Regions from separate parts of the Desulfonatronum thiosulfatophilum genome, predicted to be linked through region 3. Evidence: predicted binding sites of a transcription regulator. Region 3 holds the regulator's gene; each other region holds the start of a gene.
What was found. Region 3 encodes sigma-54, which starts transcription at its own class of promoters, with help from an activator protein. Its sites were predicted from a motif close to CTGGCACGGNNNNTGCTT; they were not measured.

Region 1 (2,271 bases), on a different contig from region 3:
AGTTCGGCACTCATGTCGTCCTCCAGGATATACTTGCTCTTATGGTCAAAATCATCTGAGCCCGTGATTGAATCTCACCCGTTGCCGTCGTTTCGTCGACGAGGCCGGACGGTTCGTTTCCGGGCAGGGTCCCCGCGTACGATCTGCTACGGATGGACTTTGCTTAGAAGATATGAACCAGGTTGATTTTTTTGATTTGATCCCATGCCAATGCAATCCGATCCGCACTGTGCTCCAACGTGATTACCGCATCTTCCACCGAGAGGAGCTCCCCGCGAAAAGATTTGCATCCATCCAAGGGCTCGTGGAGCAGGGCGTGCACCGTACGCCCAATATACTCCTTCATCTGGTCCGGCTGAAAAAATTTGCGCTCCAGCCCCGGCGAAGAAACCTCCAGGGTGAATGTGCCCGGAAGGGTCTCGTCCATTTCCAGGGCAGGCCCCAGTTGCCGACTGACCTGGGCGCATTGGTCGATGGTCACCCCGCCCTCGCATTCGATGAAGATGCGAATCAGGCCCTTGCGCCCGGAGGCAAGATACTCAGTGCCCCACAGCTCCAGGCCAAGGCCGTGAACTACGGGCAAAATCAGGGATTCAAGGTGATTTACGATTTGGTTCGGCTGTTGCCGGGAATCGGAAGAGATCTGCATGTAATCAAAAACCCAAAAAAAAGGTGGACCCGATGGCCCACCCCGTTCGTTCAATATTGTTTAGCGGCCGGGCCGCAACCGATCAGGATGCTGCAAGAAATGGAGCGGGCGACGGGAGTCGAACCCGCGACACCAAGCTTGGGAAGCTTGTACTCTACCAGCTGAGCTACACCCGCCCGCAATTCGCAACGCTTCGTATGCTCAAAGCGTGGGGGTTTGTCAAGCCGGCTTTCTGGAAAAATTGGCTTGGAATTTGCTTTACCCGGAATTCGGGAGGAACCGCAATGCAAACCAGCATGTATAACGCCCTATTCGGCGCACTGACGCAAGAACATCGCTTGGCAAATACCGCCAATAATTTGGCGAACGTGAACACCACGGGCTATAAAGGGGAAACGCTGGCCTTCCAGGATGTCTTCGCACGTCTGGGACACGATATGCTGGATCCGATTTCCGCCATCAATGAAAAGTCGCTCCTGCCCGTGCCCGACGAGATGGCCCAGACGCGCATCTCCCTGAGCCATATTGATTTCTCCCAGGGAACGATCCGGGAGACCGGCAATCCTCTGGATGTCGCTCTCAGCGGCGAGGGGTTTTTCAAGGTCCGCCCCCTGGAAGGCGACTTCTACACCCGCAACGGCAATTTCCGACTCACACCGAACGGGCAATTGGTCACCGGGCAGGGTTTTCCGGTTCTTGTCAACGGAGGGCCGGTCAACATTGAGCCCGGCGCCCGCGTGGTCATCGGTCCGGCAGGTGACATTCAGGCCAATGGCGAACCCATTGGCAACATGGATCTGGTGACCTTTGAAAACCTGCAGGTCCTGGAGAAACTGGGGCAGAACATGTTTCGGATTCGGCCGGGAGTTCAGGCCGCGGAAATGCCCGCGGGCAACGTGACGGTGGCGCAGGGGTATCTGGAATCCGCCAATGTCGAGGTGGTCAAGGAGATGGTCAACATGATCGACGCCCATCGTACTTTCGAAGCCTATCAGAAAGTGATGCACACCACCCAGGAAGCGGACCAGAAGTTGATCCGCGAAGTTGCTAGTCCCAGGTAACGACTGAACAACACAACGGAGGAACATTCCAATGATGCGCTCACTATGGACCGCTGCCTCAGGCATGATGGCCATGCAGATGAATATCGACGTAACGTCCAACAACCTGGCCAACATCAGCACCACAGGATTTAAAAAAAGCCGGGCCGAATTCGAGGACCTGATGTACCAGACTTTGAAAATCGCCGGCGCCGCAACAGCCGACGGCGACCGAATCCCCACCGGACTGCAGGTGGGAATGGGCGTGCGCCCGGTAACCGTGCACAAGGAATTCTCCGTTGGCGCTTTCCAGAACACCGGCAACCCGCTGGATCTGGCCATAGAAGGAGACGGCTTCTTTCAGGTCGAGGCAAATGGGGATTTTGCCTACACCCGGGCCGGGGCCTTCAAGCTGGACAATGATGGGCGAGTAGTCACAGCAAATGGTTACCCCCTGCAGCCGGAATTCAACGTACCTTTTGAAACGCAAAACATTGTGGTCACGGAAAACGGTAGAATCGTGGCCATGGACAAATTTGGCGATGAGTTGGCCGGCGCGGACATTCCCTTATTCACCTTCGT
Region 2 (2,271 bases), on a different contig from region 3:
GTCACCGCCGGATACCCGGCATCCATCAGCGCCTTCAAAACACCATCCGCCTTTTCGGGCCGCACTATCGCCCTGACCATGATCAACATCGTTGGTTCTCCTTTGAATTGCGTGTTGTTCGACTTGCAGTTCGCCCAGAAATCGCTTGTTAATTGGCGATTCCGTAATCGATGAGCAGCTTTTCCAGTTCATCGATCTCCAGGGGTTTGGGGACCACGAACATGTCGTTGCCGTCGACCTTCTTGGCCAGGGTTCGATATTCATCGGCCTGGGAATGCTTAGGATCGAAGTCGATGACCGTCTTGCGGTTGATTTCGGCCCGCTGCACCATGTTGTCCCTGGGCACGAAGTGGATCATCTGGGATCCCAACCGCTTGGCCAGCTGCACGATCATTTCCCGCTCATTGTCCACATTACGGCTGTTGCAGATCAGTCCACCCAACCGCACGCCACCTGCCTCGGCGAATTTGACGATGCCCTTGCAGATGTTGTTGGCCGCGTACATGGCCATCATTTCCCCCGATACGACGATGTAGATCTCCTGAGCCTTGCCCTCGCGAATGGGCATTGCGAAACCGCCGCAGACCACGTCGCCCAGAACGTCGTAAAAAACGTAGTCCAGGTTCTTGTCTTCCTTGTACGCGCCAAGCTGCTCCAGCAAATTGATGCTGGTGATAATGCCCCGGCCGGCGCAGCCGACACCGGGCTCGGGACCTCCGGACTCCGTGCAGAGGGTCCCACCGAATCCTCCAAGGAGAACATCTTCCAGCTCCACGTCCTCGCCTTCTTCACGTAGGGTGTCCAAGACCGTACGCTGATGCAGACCGTGCAGCAGCAACCGTGTGGAGTCCGCCTTGGGATCGCATCCCACGATCATCACCTTGCGTCCCATTTCAGCGAGAGCGGCGACGGTATTCTGTGTTGTCGTGGATTTTCCGATTCCGCCCTTTCCATAAATGGCAACCTTGCGCATGCGTTCCTCCCGAATTGAAGTGTTGAGATGGAAGGCGTAGGGCAAGGAGCGTGCCACTGTTGAAATCACGTTTGAAAATTCAAGTTATTGTTTATAATTATAAATAATTAAATGACTTCTTTGGCCAGGTTTGAGGGGTGTTTATTCTTTGCGAGGACACGACAAGAATGAATGACAAATTTGTATGATGGTGCAAAAAGGAATGTATGGTTGTCAGGGGCGGGGGGGGCGGAAAAGGCAGAAGATGATTTTCGCGCTGGGAGATTTGGCTTCACCGGCGCTTCACGGGCGGGCCGAAAGCAGCTCCTGGCGCCATGGAGTCTCAACCGAGTCTCAGTTGGCACTGAAGATGCTTCAACTGTGCAAGGACTGTCCGCAGATCACACTAGGTAATCTGCGAATAAAAATTCAAATTTTCGTTCAATTCACGAATAGCCAGCGCATGCTCCTGGTCGAAATCAAAATCGCAATCGCAATCGAAATCGTAATCGAAGAAACAAATAGATAACGAAACTCGCAATACGATTACGATTTCGATATCGATTTCGATTGCGATTTCATTCCTGATAACAATGCCAATTGGAATAAAGGAAGGAAAAATGCTTATCGACAGCACCTTGCGCGAGGGAGCGCAGATGTTCGGAGTATACTTCACGGAAGAGTTGCGCCGGCGCATCCTGACAGGACTTGTGCGGGCCCGGGTGGATGAAGTCGAAATCGGCTGGGTCGGTCAGGAGGGGCTGCCGGAGTTGCTTCGTCATGCGCGTCGGATTGATCCTGACGAACGGACGTCCTTGACGGTCTGGTCGCCGCTGCGCTCCAGAGACCTGCGGGCTTTGGCCGAGCAGGGCGTGCGGAGAGTTCATTTCGGCGTTCCGGTGTCGGATGCGCATATTGAAAAGCGGCTGAGCCTGGACCGGGCCGGACTTCTGGATCGTCTGCAGCGAGTCCTTGAGGAGTCGGTCTCCTTGCCGTTCGAATTTCTGAGCATCGGCCTGGAAGACGTTTCCCGGGCTGATCGAGAGTTTGCCCTGGAAGCGGCAAAAGTGGTGCAGGAATGTGGAGGCCACAGGGTCCGTCTTTCGGATACCGTTGGTCTGCTCATGCCTCTGGAAACGGCGGAGTTGGTGGGACTGTTCGTTGACCGGACTAGGCTGGAGGTGGGCTTTCACGGCCATAATGATTTTGGAATGGCCACGGCCAACGCGATCACCGCATTGGCCGCCGGAGCGCACTGCGTGGACGTTTCGGCTCTGGGCATCGGGGAGCGTGCCGGAATCGCGGCCCTGGAAGAAGTC
Region 3 (2,271 bases):
TTTGTCCGGTGGTGAACGTCGAAGGCTGGAGATCGCCCGCGCCCTGATTCGCAATCCAAAATTCATGTTGTTGGATGAACCATTTGCGGGTATTGATCCACTTGCGGTGGATGATATTCAGGTCATCATTACTTCGCTCAGAGAACGGGGCATCGGGGTGTTGATTTCAGATCACAATGTCCGCGAGACATTGAAAATTTGCACCAGAGCCTCCATTGTTTTCGAAGGGAAAGCCATTTTTGAAGGCTCTCCGGAGGAAATCGTGGCGGATTCAAGTGCTCGAAAAGTATATCTTGGTGAGGATTTTTGTCTATGATCACGCATTCCGCCTTGTGCAAGCAAGGCTTCCCTGCTCAAATGCATTCAACATCGAGGGTAGGGCATGGCTCTTGAACTACGCCAGCAGCTGAAGCTGACGCAACAACTGGTGATGACTCCCCAGTTGCAACAAGCCATCAAGTTGCTTCAGCTTTCCCGAATGGAGCTGGTTGAAAGCATTCAACAGGAATTACTTGAAAATCCGGTTTTGGAGATCGTCCCGGAAAGCCTCGATGAGGCCGTCATGGAGGTGGAGAAAAAAGATCCTGCCGACGAGCGTTTTCAATCCGTCAATGTTGAAGAGCCGCGTCAACTGCATGACCCGGAATGGCAGGACTATCTTGGGGAATTTTCCAGCGTCAGCCGGCAGATGCAAGGCAGGGACTGGGAAGTGCCTGAAGAAGGAATGAGTTTTGAGGCCCGGCTGGCGGGCAAGTCGACCTTGACCGGTCATCTTTCCTGGCAGTTGCGGCTTTCGTCATTGCCGCAAAAAGATCTTGCCATCAGCAACGTGATCCTTGGCAATCTTGATTCGGTGGGGTACCTGTGCGAGCCCCTCGAGGAGATTGCGCTCATGGCGGAGTGCAGCGTCGAGGAGGCTGAAAGGGTGCTCCGGATCATGCAACGGCTGGATCCTATCGGAGTATGCGCCAGAAACCTGCAGGAATGCCTGATGGTTCAGATGGAGGAATTGGGGCTGGATGATCCGGTGCTGGTTTCTTTCGTCAAGGATCACATGGAGGAACTGGAAAAGCGCCGCTACAAGCCTCTGGCCAAGAAGTTCAAGCTCACCATGGATGAGATCAGGGAGTACCTGGAGTGCATTCAACGGCTTGATCCCATGCCCGGGAAGAGCTTCAACACCGATGATCCGCAGTTTACCAGCCCGGATGTGTATGTGCATCAACAAGGCGAGGATTTCATCGTTGTCCTGAACGAGGACGAAATTCCGGGACTGATGATCAATGAGGCCTATGCCAAAGACATGGCCATTCATGGGAAGGGGGCAAAAGAGTACATTCAGGAGAAAGTGCGTTCCGCTCACTGGCTGATGAAAAGTCTGTACCAGCGTCAGCGGACCCTGTACAAGGTCGCGGAAAGCATTGTCCGGTTTCAGCTGGAATTTTTTCGTCACGGCGTGACCCACTTGAAACCGATGATTCTGAAGGACGTGGCTTTGGACATCAGCATGCATGAATCCACTGTGAGCCGGATCACAACGAACAAGTACATGAACACGCCGCACGGCATTTTTGAACTGAAATTTTTCTTTAACAGCGCCTTGGGAATGGATGACGGCAGTGAGGCCGGCTCGGAAAGCGTCAAGGCGGAAATCAAGAAATTGATATCCGAGGAGGACCCTAAACGACCGCTGAGCGACGAGTTGATCTCCCAGTTGTTGAAAAAATCCCTGGGGGTGAATATTGCCCGCCGAACCGTGGCCAAGTATCGTATGGCGTTGAACATTGACTCATCATCCAAGCGGAAATCGATATTTTAACCGGAGATGCCAGGAGTGAAAATCTGATTGCCGTGCAAGCCGAACCACGACAGGCCGCTGGCGCTTTCCCTCCGTCGGCAACACATGTTGCATGTCCGGCGCGGATGGCTTGGCGGATCAGAAATGCACCTTGTCCGAAACAATCAACCTTGAACCCTTTCTCTGGAGGTGTCTGCATGGAAATCACATTCACGTTTAAGAATTTTGAGCCGTCGAATCACCTCAAAGGGTATGCCCGTGAACGTTTTGACAAAATCAACCGCTACCTGCGGCCGGACGATGACGGCGAGATCGCGGTGAATCTCTCCGTGGAAAAATACCGCCACATGGCCGAGGTCATATTGACGGGCAAGGACATGCATTTTTCCGCGACCAGCGAGAGTGAGGACATGTATTCCACCATCGATCTGGTTCTGGACAAGCTCGAGGCCCAGGTCCGCAAGATCAAGGAG

Region 1: the regulator sigma-54 is predicted to act here: its motif matches at 891-908, upstream of flgF (flagellar basal-body rod protein FlgF).
Region 2: the regulator sigma-54 is predicted to act here: its motif matches at 1,013-1,030, upstream of nifH (nitrogenase iron protein).

What each region holds. Positions count from the first base shown of each region.
Region 1 is NZ_FMXO01000012.1:42,173-44,443, reverse strand. It holds gene nusA (transcription termination factor NusA) at 1-14, opposite strand, end outside; gene BLP93_RS10925 (ribosome maturation factor RimP) at 164-649, opposite strand; tRNA gene BLP93_RS10920 (tRNA-Gly) at 750-825, opposite strand; gene flgF (flagellar basal-body rod protein FlgF) at 934-1,710, shown strand; gene flgG (flagellar basal-body rod protein FlgG) at 1,742-2,271, shown strand, end outside.
Region 2 is NZ_FMXO01000011.1:89,561-91,831, reverse strand. It holds gene BLP93_RS10470 (P-II family nitrogen regulator) at 1-89, opposite strand, end outside; gene nifH (nitrogenase iron protein) at 149-973, opposite strand; gene BLP93_RS10455 (LeuA family protein) at 1,573-2,271, shown strand, end outside.
Region 3 is NZ_FMXO01000014.1:105,477-107,747, reverse strand. It holds gene lptB (LPS export ABC transporter ATP-binding protein) at 1-316, shown strand, start outside; gene rpoN (RNA polymerase factor sigma-54) at 383-1,819, shown strand; gene hpf (ribosome hibernation-promoting factor, HPF/YfiA family) at 1,996-2,271, shown strand, end outside.